DNA from 2 places in the Streptomyces sp. NPDC004658 genome. Region 1 is predicted to be linked to the other one. Evidence: riboswitches for the same ligand, from Rfam matches in the RefSeq annotation. Region 1 holds a riboswitch; the other holds the start of a gene.
The links. A riboswitch is a leader RNA that binds a small molecule or an ion and turns the genes downstream of it on or off. The one in region 1 is predicted to bind thiamine pyrophosphate.
Positions count from the first base shown of each region.

Region 2: linked by a shared signal. The riboswitch ahead of thiC (phosphomethylpyrimidine synthase ThiC) and the one ahead of ABZV94_RS07010 (thiamine ABC transporter substrate-binding protein) in region 1 are both predicted to bind thiamine pyrophosphate.

Region 1 is NZ_JBEXKG010000011.1:26,344-33,495, forward strand. It holds gene ABZV94_RS06980 (phosphatidate cytidylyltransferase) at 1-293, shown strand, start outside; gene ABZV94_RS06985 (cytochrome P450) at 551-1,861, shown strand; gene ABZV94_RS06990 (hypothetical protein) at 1,902-2,093, shown strand; gene ABZV94_RS06995 (SMI1/KNR4 family protein) at 2,179-2,661, opposite strand; gene ABZV94_RS07000 (hypothetical protein) at 2,623-2,754, shown strand; gene rlmN (23S rRNA (adenine(2503)-C(2))-methyltransferase RlmN) at 3,527-4,633, shown strand; TPP riboswitch at 4,657-4,765, shown strand; gene ABZV94_RS07010 (thiamine ABC transporter substrate-binding protein) at 4,847-5,956, shown strand; gene ABZV94_RS07015 (iron ABC transporter permease) at 6,004-7,152, shown strand, end outside.
Region 2 is NZ_JBEXKG010000001.1:40,622-47,773, reverse strand. It holds gene ABZV94_RS00210 (IclR family transcriptional regulator C-terminal domain-containing protein) at 1-549, shown strand, start outside; gene ABZV94_RS00205 (SsgA family sporulation/cell division regulator) at 649-1,086, shown strand; gene ABZV94_RS00200 (YibE/F family protein) at 1,289-2,713, opposite strand; TPP riboswitch at 2,785-2,962, shown strand; gene thiC (phosphomethylpyrimidine synthase ThiC) at 2,955-4,739, shown strand; gene ABZV94_RS00190 (hypothetical protein) at 4,857-5,720, opposite strand; gene ABZV94_RS00185 (metallophosphoesterase) at 5,902-6,981, opposite strand.

The DNA.
Region 1 (7,152 bases):
CCCGCGAGGGGCTGGTGGGCGCGGTGCTGTTCGCGATGGCCGCCGGCGCGCTGTGCATGCAGTTCCTGATCGACGACGGCCGCTGGTGGCAGGGTCTGCTGCTGGGCCTCGCGGTCGCGGCCAGCGCCACGCTGGGCGACCTCGGCGAATCCATGATCAAGCGGGACCTGGGCATCAAGGACATGGGCACCTTGCTTCCCGGGCACGGCGGCATCATGGACCGGCTCGACTCGCTGCTGCCCACGGCTCCGGTGGTGTGGCTGCTGATGGTGATCTTCGTCGGCTCCGCGTGACCGGTACGGCTCTTCGGCCTCCGTCCTGAAACAGGGCGGGGGCCGTCGTCGTACCCCTGGTGTCGTACGGAGGCCGGTGTCGTACGGAGGCCGGTGTCGTACGGAGGCCGGTGTCGTACGGCGGGTGGTGTCGTACTCGGGCACCCCCGGCACCCGGATGCCGCAGCACGAATCGGCGGCCGGTGTCGGCGCGCGGCAGACTTCCTCAGAGGACGGCCGTTCCACCGCCGCCCGGCGACGCAGCAGGGAGTGAGCCGATGCCCCTCGACCCGACGCCCGCCACCGCCGGCCCCGCCTCCGCCGATCAGGCCCCCATCGACCCGGCCCCCACCTCCGCCGACCCCGGTCCCGGCCCCGCCGCCGCCCCGCCATCCCCGCCCGTCCGGTTCTGGCCCGTCGAGGATCTGCCCGGACTCGTCCCCGACCCGTTCCTGGACGTGCTGTCGCGCGAGGAGCCGGTCACCCGGATCAAGCTGCCGTACGGCGAGGGGTGCGCGTGGCTGGTCACGCGGTACGAGGACGTCCGGTTCGTCACCTCCGACCCGCGGTTCTCCCGGGAACGGGTCGTCGGCCGCGCCGTCACCACCATGCGCCCGGCGCCGGTGGCCTCGCAGACGGCGGGCCTGCAGTACATCGACCCGCCCCGGCACACCCGCTTGCGCCGGGTCGTCGCCCGCGCGTTCACCGGGCGGAGCATGCGGCGGCTGCGGCCGCTCGCGGAACGCAGGGCAGCCGACCTGCTCGACGGGATGGCACGCGCCGGCGCCCCGGCCGACCTCATGGAACACCTGCACGGACCCTTTCCGATCGCCGTGCTCCGCGACTTCCTCGGTGTGGAGGAGAAGGACTGGCACCGCTGGGCCACGACGGGCGAAGCCCTGCTGTCCGCGGGCGCCGAGTCGGAGGAGCGGGCCAGGGAAGCGGCCCGGACCACCCGGGCCCGGATCACCGAACTGCTCGAAAGACGCCGGGAGGAACCCCGCGACGATCTGGCCGGCGTGCTGGCGCGCGCCGCCGCGGCCGGGGAGATCACCGACGACGAGGCGGTCTCCCTCGCCATCGCCGTCCAGGTCAGCGGCGGCCACGCGGTCCGCAACAACAGCGGTTCGATGATGTACGCGCTGCTCACCCACCCCGGACACCTGGACCGGCTGCGCCGCGAGCCCGAGCTTCTGCCGCGGGCCGTGGAGGAACTCTTCCGCTACGTCCCGCACCGCAACGGCGTCGGCATCCCACGCGTCGCCACGGAGGACGTGCGGGTCGGCGGCCGGCTGATCCGGGCCGGTGACGTCGTCTACAACGCCTACCTCGCCGCCAACCGCGACCCCGCGGTCTTCCCCGACCCGGACACCCTGGACTTCGACCGCGTCAACCTCGCCCACGTGGCCTTCGGGTACGGCCCGCACCACTGCCTGGCCGCCGTCATGGCCCGCATGGAGGCCGAGGTCATGATCGACGCCGTCCTGACCCGCTTCCCCGGCATCCGGCTGGCCGTGCCACCCGAGGAGGTCGAGTTCCAACGGCAGGGCCTGATCCGCGGGCCGAGGACCCTGCCCGTGACGTGGTGACACGTTCCATGGCAAGGTACGCGGGAACACAGGGGGGAACATGATCTATCCACTGCTCGGCGTCCTGGCCCTCGCCATCGGCGGCTGCGTGTGCGTGGTCTGGGCGGAGCGCGGCGGCCCGCGCTGGGTCCGCGTCGTCGCGGCGCTCACCCGCGGCGCGGGCGAACTGCTGAGCACCGCCCAGAAGAGCGGCCGGCGCCGGGGCGGCAGCGGGGACACCGACGGCGACTAGAACGGTCACCTCACCGTGCCGTCGGAGCGGCAACGGGTCCGTGAACGTGCCGCGCTCGGCGATCGGCGTCGGGAGGCCGGCCACGTCACTCGGCGTCGAACCAGGGCTTGTTGGCGGCCCAGTGCTTGACCCACCCGGCGAATCCCGGCTCAGCCGTGGTGAATCCGAACTCGGCTCCGAACGGGGTGGCGCCTTCCCCGGTGATCAACCAGACGTGTCCACGATGCGCGCCGGTGACGACGAGGTGCCAGTACATGCCGCACCCGTCCGATCCGAGGACGATCGACCCGTGATCGAAGACCCGGCCCATGACCAGGTCGGTCTCCTCGGACGGCTCCGAGTCGTCCTCTTCCCACAGCCACTGCGAGGTGAGGGGGAAGGGCCGGCTCAGGTCACGTACGGGCCGGTCGTCCCCCCAGTCATCGGGCAGCTCGGCCAGGCCCAGCAACCCGTAGTCCGGCGGCCCGGAGGGCGAACCGTCGGTGATCTCGGCGACGAAGGTGCGGTACGGCTCCGGCAGAACCATGCCGTGCTCCGCTTCGAACGCGCGCACCGCTTCCCAGCCCAGCGCGGACCGAGCGCCATCGTCGACAGCGAAAGCCGCACGAAGCGCCGCGAGGTCATCAGGGTTCGCCTGTTCAAGATCCATGCGGCCCATTGATACCAGTCAGCGGTGACAGAACTCCCGGCTCGCGTCATGGCCGGATCGCTCCCTTGTGTGCCCTTCGTGTACGTGTCACACAGTTGAAAGGCGGGTGATCGGGCGAAGGGGGCGCTGCATGTCCATGCCGGGGGGCGATCCGGCAGCACCGTCGGACTGGGCGGTCGAGCGGTTCGGGCGGCATGCCGGCGCGCTCGCCGCCGCGGTTCCAGTGCAACTGGCCAAGGCGCATGCCAAGGCTCACGCGGCGCACATGGCGGCGGGGCTGAAGAAGCGGAGTCCCTACGGTGTCGCCCTCGCCGGAGCGGTGCGTGAGGGGCTGGCGGACGCGGCACGGGAGCTGGGGGAGTCCGTGCGGGACGTACGGGGATACGAGTACGCCGTGATCAACGAGCACGCGCTCTTCCCTTTCCGGTACGCGGACAAGCCGCGGCCCCTGGATCGTGCGCGGTTGCCCGCCAACGCATCCCCCACCCGGCGGCGGCTTTTCCGGGCCCACGGGCCGCAGACTCCGGACGGGCTGTTCGAGGTCGACGCCGGCCTGGCGACGGAGGAGTACCTGGGACTGCACGAGGCGTTCGAGGAACTGGGGGCCTCCACGAGACTCGTCTGCGTGTGCCGGGTGCTCGGCCGCTCGACGGGCTCTGGGGCGGCCGGGCCGTCCCTGGGCCGTCCGAGGCCGCTCAGCGGCGACAGGTGGCGACCACTGACGACAGTCGCAGCGAACGGCACCCGCAGCCCACCCAAGTCGATCTGCGACACTGGAACCACCATGCCCAAGCCCGGAGAACTCACTTTCGTCGCGCCGCGCGGAGCCAAGAAGCCGCCGCGGCATCTCGCCGACCTCACGCCTGCCGAGCGCAAGGACGCCGTGGCCGGGATCGGTGAGAAGCCGTTCCGTGCCAAGCAGCTCTCGCAGCACTACTTCGCGCGGTACGCGCACGAGCCGGAGCAGTGGACCGACATCCCCGCCGGTTCCCGCGCCAAGCTCCAGGAAGCGCTGTTCCCGGAGCTGATGACCGTCGTCCGGCATCTGTCCACCGACCAGGGGACCACGCGCAAGACGCTCTGGCGGCTGTTCGACGGGACGCTGGTCGAGTCCGTGCTCATGCGGTACCCGGACCGGGTCACCATGTGCATCAGCTCGCAGGCAGGGTGCGGTATGAACTGCCCGTTCTGCGCGACCGGGCAGGCGGGGCTGGACCGGAACCTGTCCACCGCGGAGATCGTCCACCAGATCGTGGACGGCATGCGGGCCCTGCGGGACGGCGAGGTGCCCGGCGGGCCCGCGCGGCTGTCCAACATCGTCTTCATGGGGATGGGTGAGCCGCTCGCCAACTACAAGCGGGTCGTCGGTGCCATCCGGGCGCTCACCGACCCGACGCCGGACGGGCTCGGTCTCTCGCAGCGCGGGATCACCGTCTCCACCGTCGGACTCGTGCCGGCCATCCACCGGTTCGCGGACGAGGGTCTCAAGTGCCGGCTCGCGATCTCCCTGCACGCCCCCGACGACGAGCTGCGCGACACCCTCGTCCCCGTGAACACGCGGTGGAAGGTGCGCGAGGTGCTGGACGCCGGGTTCGAGTACACCGAGAAGTCCGGGCGCCGGCTGTCCATCGAGTACGCGCTCATCCGCGACATCAACGACCAGGCGTGGCGGGGGGACAGGCTCGGGCGGCTGCTGAAGGGCAAGCCCGTGCACGTCAACCTCATCCCGCTGAACCCGACGCCGGGGTCGAAGTGGACCGCGTCGCGCCCGGAGGACGAGAAGGCGTTCGTGGAGGCCATCGCCGCCCACGGCGTGCCCGTCACCGTCCGGGACACCCGTGGACAGGAGATCGACGGAGCCTGTGGTCAGCTCGCCGCCACCGAGCGGTAATCTGACCCCGTCCACATATCTTCATATTCCGACAGGGGAGCGCCACAGCGCTGAGAGTGCGGCGGACAGGGCCGCAGACCCTCTGAACCTCGCCCAGGTCATTCTGGGTAGGAAGTTCGGTCATCACTCAAGCTGTTGCGCCCTGCCCGGGTCTCCCCAGCGGAGCCCGGGCAGGGCCGCGTCTCTTCCTGGCCAACCCCAGGAGGACATCCAGTGCACAACAAGACCTTCGTGGCCGTGGCGGTCGGGCTCGGCCTGATCGGGCTGTCCGCGTGCGGTGCGTCGGACGGGGGGTCGTCCTCGGACTCCAGGACCGTCACCCTCGTCAGCCACGACTCGTGGGCCGTGTCCAAGAAGGTGCAGCGGGACTTCGAGAAGCAGTCGGGGTACAAGCTGCGGGTCCTCAACGACGGCGACGCCGGGCAGGCCGTCAACAAGGCGATCCTGACGAAGGACAACCCGCAGGGCGACGTGTTCTTCGGCGTCGACAACACCCTGCTCTCCCGCGCCCTCGACAACGGGCTGTTCCAGCCGTACACGGCCAAGGGCCTCGACAAGGTCGCGGCCCCCTACCAGCTGGACCGGGCCAAGCACCGGGTCACGCCCGTCGACTACGGCGACATCTGCGTCAACTACGACAAGGCCTGGTTCAGCAAGCACAGGCTGGCCCCGCCGCAGACCTTCGCCGACCTGGCCAAGCCGCAGTACAAGAACCTCCTCGTCACCGAGAACGCGGCCACCTCCTCTCCCGGCCTCGGCTTCCTGCTGGGCAGCGCCGCGCGGTTCGGGGATGGGGGTACCTCCCGCTCGAGCGGAGCCGAGAGTGGGGGAGGGTGGCAGGACTACTGGAAGAAGCTCAAGGCCAACGGCGTCAAGGTGGTCGACGGCTGGGAGCAGGCCTACTCCCAGGAGTTCTCCGGCTCCACCGGGGGGAAGAAGGCGGGCGGTGACCGGCCGCTCGTGGTGTCGTACGCCTCCTCGCCGCCCGCCGAGGTGATCTACGCCAAGAAGCGGCCCGCCACCGCCCCGACCGGCGTGGCCACCGGCACCTGCTTCCGGCAGATCGAGTTCGCGGGGCTGCTCAGCAACGCGAAGAACCCCGAGGGGGCCAAGGCGTTCATCGACTTCCTGGTCTCCAAGGAGTTCCAGGAGGACATGCCGCTCAACATGTTCGTCTACCCGGTCGTGAAGGGGGCCGCCGTCCCCGCCGACTTCACGAAGTACGGGCCGGCCGCCAAGGACCCCGAGACCATGGCCCCCGACAAGATCGCCGCCAACCGCGACCAGTGGGTCAAGTCGTGGACGTCACTCGTACTGAAGTGACCGCCCGCGCGAGGGACAGGCGCGGGAGCGCGGCGCGGCTCGGCCTCATGGCCCTGCCCGTCGCGTTCTTCGCGCTGTTCTTCGCCTGGCCCGTGGCCGCGATCGTCGCGCGCGGGCTCAGGATGGACGGCGCCTGGCACCTGGGGCGGATCGCGGACGTCGTCGCCCAGCCGGACATCCGGCACGTGCTGTGGTTCACCACCTGGCAGGCGCTCGCCTCCACCGCGCTCACCCTGCTGCTCGCCCTGCCCGCCGGCTACGTCTTCGCCCGCCTCGACTTCCCGGGCAAGCAGGTGCTGCGGGCCGTCGTCACCGTCCCGTTCGTGCTGCCGACCGTCGTCGCGGGCAGCGCCTTCCTGGCACTGGTCGGCCGGGGCGGACTGCTGGACGAGCTGTGGGGGGTACGGCTGGACACCACGGTGTGGGCGATCCTGCTGGCCCATGTCTTCTTCAACTTCGCGGTCGTCGTCCGGACCGTCGGCGGGCTGTGGGCGCAGCTCGACCCCCGGCAGGAGGAGGCCGCGCGGATGCTGGGCGCCTCCCCGCTGACGGCCTGGCGGAAGGTCACCCTGCCGGCGCTCGCGCCCGCCGTGGCCGCCGCCGCCCTGATGGTGTTCCTGTTCACCTTCACCTCCTTCGGCGTGGTGCAGATCCTCGGCGGCCCGACCTTCTCCACCCTCGAAGTGGAGATCTACCGGCAGACCTCCGAGGTCTTCGACCTGTCCACGGCCGCCGTCCTCACGCTGGTCCAGTTCGCGGCGGTCGGCGCGGTCCTCGCCGTGCACGCCTGGACGGTGCGGCGCCGGGAGACCGCGCTGCGGCTCGTGGACCCGGGGGCGACCGCGCGGCGCCCGCGTGGGGCCGGGCAGTGGGCCCTGCTCGCCTCGGTGCTCGCCACCGTCGCGCTGCTGCTCGTCCTGCCGCTCGCCGTTCTGGTCAGCCGCTCCCTGGACGCGCCCGGCCTCGGCTACTACCGGGCGCTGACCCGCGCGGACGGCGGTACGTTCCTGGTGGCGCCCGTGCACGCGGTGTGGACCTCGCTCCAGTACGCGGTCGCGGCCACCGGCATCGCCGTGGTGATCGGCGGTCTCGCCGCCGCCGCGCTGGCCCGGCGGGACGCGGGACGGCTGGTGCGGGGCTTCGACGCCCTGCTCATGCTGCCGCTCGGCGTCTCCGCCGTGACCGTCGGCTTCGGC
Region 2 (7,152 bases), on a different contig from region 1:
GTGGAGCGACTGGCCTGCAGTGGAGCGCAGCAGAAACGTCGCAGCACGGTGGCGGACACGCTCGCGCACTGGCGGGATTCCATCGGTGTGCCGGTGTACTACGCGATGTACCGGGACGGGGAGATCGAGGTCATGTGCGTCTCCGACTCCCGCCAGACGCCCGCGGTGGAGGAGTGGGCGGACTTCCGCGAGACCGGCCACGCGCACGCGATCGGACAGTGCCTGCTCTCCCAGCTGGACGAGGACGCCCGGCGCGACCACCTCGCCCGGTACCCCGTACGGCCCCTCACGCCGTACACCGTGCGGGACAACGACGCGCTGCTGCGGCGTCTGACCCGGATGCGGCGCATGGAACCGGTGGTGGAACGCCAGGAGTACGCGGTGGGCACCGTCTGCGCGGCGGTCCCGATCACGGTGGGCACCACCGCGGCCACCATGGCCATCTCCCTGCCCCTTCAGCAGGCCGACCGGCTGATGCCCGCGGCACAGCGGCTGCAGGCGGAGATCGGGCGGCATCTGGGATCGCTCACTCTCTCTATCAGTATGTGAAAACTTACTCCTTGTGATCTCCCGTGTACTTTCAGCAAGATTTGACCACGGTCAGAGGGATCAATCCCGGCCAGTCGATGTCATATGACGGGATAGGCGATGCGCGAGTCCGTACAGGCAGAAGTCATGATGAGCTTTCTCGTGTCGGAGGAGCTCTCCTTCCGCATCCCGGTGGAGTTGCGCTACGAGACCTGTGATCCGTATGCCGTACGCCTCACCTTCCATCTGCCCGGCGATGCGCCCGTGACCTGGGCATTCGGCCGGGAGTTGCTGATCGACGGGGTCGGCCGCCCGTGCGGGGAGGGGGACGTGCACATCGCCCCCGTCGACACCGAGGTGCTGGGTGAGGTGCTGATCCGGCTTCAGGTCGGCGGCGACCAGGCCCTGTTCCGTTCGTCGGCGCCGCCGCTCGTGGCCTTCCTGGATCGTACGGACAAGCTCGTGCCGCTCGGCCAGGAGGGCGCGCTCGCCGATTTCGACGCTCACCTCGACGAGGCCCTGGACCGCATCCTGGCCGAGGAACAGAGCGCCGGCTGAAGCGTCACTGCCCGGGTAGGCGGGCGATCCGCCGTGCCGCGTGGGACTGTGCAGGAACGCTTCTGCGGCGGGGGTCCGCTCCGGCGGGCCCGCCCCTGCACGGTGGCCCTCTGCGCGGTGACCTCCCCTGCGCGGTGGTCTCCCCCTGAGCAGCGGACCCTCCGACTAGGGACAAAGCGCTTCCGGCACCCCTTCCCCCGCGTCACCGCTTCCGGCGTCGGCCCCGTCCGCCGCGTGCCGGTGTGCGCTGTGCCCCCACGGGCGCGGTGGCAGCGGGGCCGGGCCGGTCGGCCGACACGACGAGCGCGGCCAGCGCGGTGGTGACCGGCACCGAGGCGACCAGACCGATCGAGCCCACCAGCGTGCGCACGATCTCCTCGGCCACCAGCTCGCTGTTGGCCACGGTGCCGACGCTGCTCTGCGCGATCGAGAACAGCAGAAGGAGCGGCAGTGCGGCACCGGCGTAGGCGAGCACGAGGGTGTTGACCACGGATGCGATGTGGTCGCGGCCGATGCGGATGCCCGCCCGGTACAGTCCCCGCCAGCCCATCGACGGGTTGGCCTCGTGCAGCTCCCAGACGGCCGAGGTCTGCGTCACCGTCACGTCGTCCAGGACGCCGAGCGAGCCGATGATGACGCCGGCCAGCAGCAGACCGCTCATGTCGATCGACGGATACAGGCCGTGGATCAGGCCGGTGCTGTCGTCCGTGTTGCCGGTCAGGGCGGCCCAGCCGATGAACAGCGAGCCGAGCACGCCGATCAGGCAGAGTGAGATCAGCGTGCCGAGCACCGCCACCGACGTACGCGCCGACAGACCGTGGCACATGTACAGGGCGATCAGCATGATGGCGCTCGAACCGACCACGGCCACCAGCAGCGGGTTCGCACCCTCCAGGATCGCCGGCAGGATGAACAGCGTCAGGACCAGGAAGCTCACGGCCAGGGCGACCAGCGCCATGACGCCGCGGAGCCGGCCCACCACCACGACGGCGACCGCGAAGATCCCCGCGAGCAGTGCCATGGGGAACTTCCGGTTCACATCGGTCACCGAGTACTGCAGATCCTTGGGGGCGGAGGGCTCGTAGGCGACCACGACCTTCTCGCCCTGGTCCAGCTGTCGTGACTGGTCCGGCTGCACGACCTCGGTGAAGGTACGGCCCTTGTCCTTGCCGGTGTCGACCCGGATGGTGGCCTTCTTGCACCGTTCGTTGGCCTTCGCCTCCGCCGACGCGCCCTGCGCGGTGGAGGTGGCGCCGGTCGGGCTGCTGCCGGACGCGTTCACCGACTTGCAGCTGACCTCGACGACCCGGGTGACCGTCGCCTGCTGGGTCTGCCGGTCGAAGCCGACGCCGGTGCGTTTATGGGAGGGGGCCTGCCCGGGCCAGAGCACCACGAGGCCGACCAGGACCGCAGCGGTGAAGGGGACCAGGATCGCCGCGATGACCTTGCGCAGGTGCTGGGAGACGGGCGCCGCGGGGCCGTGACTGTGACTGTGGCCGTGCGAGTGGCTGTTGCCGTCCGAGTGATCGTGGCTGTGTGGACGGTGGCCGTGTCCGTCGCCCTGTTCCGGGTCGTCCCGGCGGGGCGGCTCGGGCGGCTGGTAGGGGTACTGCTCGATCCTGGTCACCGCCCGATCATCGCAAGAACGGTGGGGGCCCACTGTTCACCGCGCCACACATGACGCTAGCGTGGAGGCACCTTTGCACACGCGGGAGCTCGGAGCACCGGGCTGAGAGGGCGCTGACCTCCGTACACGCGATGTTTCACGTGGAACAAGAGGTGTTCCACAGGAAATGTCGGCAGACGGAAACCGCTGCGTCGACCGCTGAACCTGTTACCGGGTAATGCCGGCGTAGGGAGTAGGTCTCATGGCCAACAAGGACACACGCACGCCTGCCTCCATCCAGGACGAGAAGTCCCAGGAGGCCGGGAAGTCCATCGGCTGGCACAAGGCGTACGTCGAGGGCTCACGCCCCGATCTGCGCGTGCCGGTCCGTCAGGTGCACCTCACCAACGGGCAGTCGGTCACGCTGTACGACACGTCGGGCCCGTACACCGATCCACTCGTCGACACGGACGTCCGCCGCGGTCTGCCGCCACTGCGGGAGAACTGGATCATCGCGCGCGGTGACACAGAGGAGTACGCGGGTCGGCCGGTCCGTCCCGAGGACGACGGGATCAAGCACACCTCGCCGCGCGGCGGGCTGCGGAACCTCGACGCGGTCTTCCCCGGACGCCCGCGTCAGCCGCGGCGGGGCCGCAACGGCCAGGCGGTGACGCAGCTGGCGTACGCCCGCCGGGGCGAGATCACGCCCGAGATGGAGTTCGTGGCCCTTCGGGAGAACGTGTCCCCTGAGGTGGTCCGCGAGGAGATCGCGGCGGGCCGGGCCGTGCTGCCGGCCAACGTCAACCACCCGGAGATCGAGCCGATGATCATCGGCAAGCGGTTCCTGGTGAAGGTGAACGCCAACATCGGCAACTCGGCGGTGACCTCCTCCATCGAGGAGGAGGTGGAGAAGATGACCTGGGCGACCCGCTGGGGCGCCGACACGGTCATGGACCTGTCCACCGGCCGCAACATCCACACCACCCGCGAGTGGGTCCTGCGCAACTCCCCCGTCCCCATCGGCACGGTGCCGCTCTACCAGGCCCTGGAGAAGGTCGACGGCAAGGCCGAGGAACTGACCTGGGAGATCTACAAGGACACCGTCATCGAGCAGGCCGAGCAGGGCGTGGACTACATGACGGTCCACGCGGGCGTCCGGCTGCCGTACGTCCCGCTCACCGCCAACCGCAAGACCGGCATCGTCTCCCGCGGCGGTTCGATCATGGCCGCGTGGTGCCTGGCGCACCACAAGGAGTCGTTCCTGTACGAGAACTTCGAGGAACTGTGCGAGATCCTCGCCGCCTACGACGTCACGTACTCGCTGGGCGACGGCCTGCGGCCGGGCTCCATCGCGGACGCCAACGACGAGGCACAGTTCGCGGAGTTGAGGACGCTCGGGGAACTCAACAGGATCGCCAGGCGTTTCAACGTACAGACCATGATCGAGGGCCCGGGGCACGTCCCGATGCACAAGATCAAGGAGAACATCGACCTTCAGCAGGAGATCTGCGATGAAGCTCCGTTCTATACGCTCGGCCCGCTGACCACGGACGTCGCGCCGGCGTACGACCACATCACCTCCGGCATCGGCGCCGCGATGATCGCCTGGTGGGGCACGGCGATGCTCTGCTACGTCACGCCCAAGGAGCACCTGGGCCTGCCCAACCGGGACGACGTCAAGACCGGCGTCATCACCTACAAGATCGCCGCACACGCGGCGGACCTCGCCAAGGGGCATCCCGGAGCGCAGGAGTGGGACGACGCCCTGTCCGACGCTCGCTTCGAGTTCCGGTGGGAGGACCAGTTCAACCTCGCGCTGGACCCGGACACGGCTCGGGAGTTCCACGACGAGACGCTGCCTGCGGAGCCCGCCAAGACGGCGCACTTCTGCTCCATGTGCGGCCCGAAGTTCTGCAGCATGAAGATCTCGCAGGACATCCGGCGTGAGCACGGCGGCAGCCGGGCCGAGATCGAGGAGGGCATGGCCCAGAAGTCGAAGGAGTTCGCGGCGGCCGGCAACCGGGTGTACCTGCCGATCGCCGACTGAACGACGCATGCGGAACTCGTCGCGCCGGCCGGTCCGATGGCGGCCGGCTGGTGCGACGGGCGCCGTGGGGTGCGCGGCCGGCCGGGGTGACGGCGGCGGACCGGTGGGCCGCTCGGGTCACTCGGGCCGGTGTTCCGGGCCGCCGAAGTCCGGGCTCGTGTAGTCGGGGCTGGTGAAGCTCGGGCGGCCGGTCCCGGTGCCGTCCTCGGGGCTGGTGAAGCCGGGGCGGTCGTAGCCGAGGCGCGGGATGCGGCCGGTCGGTGCGGGCGGGGTCGGCGGATGCGCCGCGGGCGGGCCGGGCTCGCTGAGTGCCTCCCGGAGGAAGGGCAGGATGCCGCGCTCCAGCAAGGCGTCCCGCCAGGCCTCCTTGGCCCTGGCCAGTTCCTCGTGGGCCGCGTCCCGTGCCCGGTCGTCCGCCGGGGTGCTGTTGCGCAGGGCGGTGAGCAGCAGTCCGACCGCGGCGACGAGGATCGCCGCCGCGGTGATGGCACCGAACACCCAGCCGGCGGTGAGCATGGTCCGGGCGAAGGCCTGGCCGGGGTCGAGCATCTTCAGGATGTAGCCGACGAGCAGGAAGATCACCGCGGCGGTTCCGGAGAGGACGGGAGCCAGGACGGCGATGACCGCGATGGCGCCCGCGCCGGCGCTCTCGGCGGCTTCGCCGAGGGTGGTGGCGAGGCCCGTGGCGGTCGCCCCAGGGTCCGCTTCCTCGGAGTCGCCGACGGCCGGCGGACCGGACAGCGCCGGGTGGCGCAGTGCGTCGCGCAGCTTGACGTAGTGCTGGTACTCGGCCGCCGCGGCTGCCGTGATCAGGGCGGAGGCGTTGAGCGCCATGGTGCGCAGTTGTTCGGAGTTGAGCCGCTGTCCGACGGCGGCCAGTTCCGGTCGGTGCGGTGCGGAGCGCAGCGCCTCATCGAGGAGCCGCTCGAATTCCTGGCGGTCCTCGCTCTGCAGGTGCTGCGGAACGCTGTTCATGTGCATCCCCCGATGCTCCGTAGGGCTTGGGGCTCGCACGCCGGCGAGCCGTCGGGCAGAAACGGAGGGGAGCCTGCTACGGATAAGCCGATGGTAGAGCCGTGACGGCGCGCGGTGACAGGGGATTGCCGGAATTTGCGGTCCGGCCTGCGCGTACGCGGCTGGGGGAGGTCCGCCCGACGAACGGTCAGTTGTCCAGGGGCAGTTGCTGGACCAGCAGCTTTCCGGCCATGGTCACTCCGCCGTCCATGGCGATGGCCAGTCCGTCGGCGTAGACGTGCGGTCCCTCGACGACCGGGCGGGTGCTCTCCTCGCCGTCCTCGGAGCCGACCTGGCCGAGGAGATAGGGAATGGGGCTGTGCCCGTGAACGACCCGGGTGCCGCCGTACGTATCGAGGAGGGAGCGCACGGCGTCGGCGCCGCCCTCGTCGCGGAAGGAGAAGCGCTTGGTGAACTTGCGGAACAGGTCCCAGACCTCGTCGGCGTCGTTGCGGGTCAGAGCCTCGCGGACGGTGTCGTTGACCGCTTCGATGGAGTCGCCGTAGTCGAGGTAGGCGGTGGTGTCGGAGTGGAGGAGCAGATAGCCGTCGACCTCCTCGACGGCGTCGAGGCGGGCCATCCACTGCAGGTGGTGGTCCTGGAGGCGGTCCATGTCGGTCTTCTGGCCGCCGTTGAGCAGCCAGGCCGCCTGGAAGGTGGCGGTGCCCGCGCCGGAGTTGACCGGGGTGTCGCCGAACCGTTTGGCGCCGAGGAGCAGCAGCTCGTGGTTGCCCATGAGGGCCTTGCAGTAGCCGCCGGCGGCCGCCGCCTCGGCGGACAGCCGCATGACCAGGTCGATGACGCCGATGCCGTCCGGGCCGCGGTCGGTGAAGTCGCCGAGGAACCACAGCCGGGCGGTGCCGGCGCACCACTGGCCGGAGGCGTCGATCAGGCCCTGCTCCTGAAGGGCCGCCACCAGCTCGTCCAGGTAGCCGTGGACGTCACCGACGACGTAGAGCGGGCCGGGCCCGGTCGCGGGCTGCGGGGCCGGGGCGGCGGGGGCGGGCTCGACGGGGACCTGGAGGGTGTCGCCGCGGTTGATGACGGGCAGGTCGCGCTGGGTGGGGGTGTAGCCGTCGGGGTACGCCTCGTCGGTGGGCGGCACCACGTCGCCGGGGTGGACGTGCTGGACGTACGGACCGGTCTCGTGGACGTACGCGGGTACCCGGAAGTCGCGCAGCGTCGCCGTCCGCTCCGCCTCGGGTCCCTGACCGGCCCCCTGAGTCATCAGACCCCTCCACCATCGCGCCGCATCTGCACCGCTTCGGACTGCCTGGTCGCAGCGGTCCGCGGTGTCGTGGGCCCATCATAGGAATGCGCGTCGCGCCGTGTGATGACCCAGGGGTGGTGAATCGGAACAAGACTCCAGTTCACCGCGGCTTTCGCCCCGTTTGGGCAG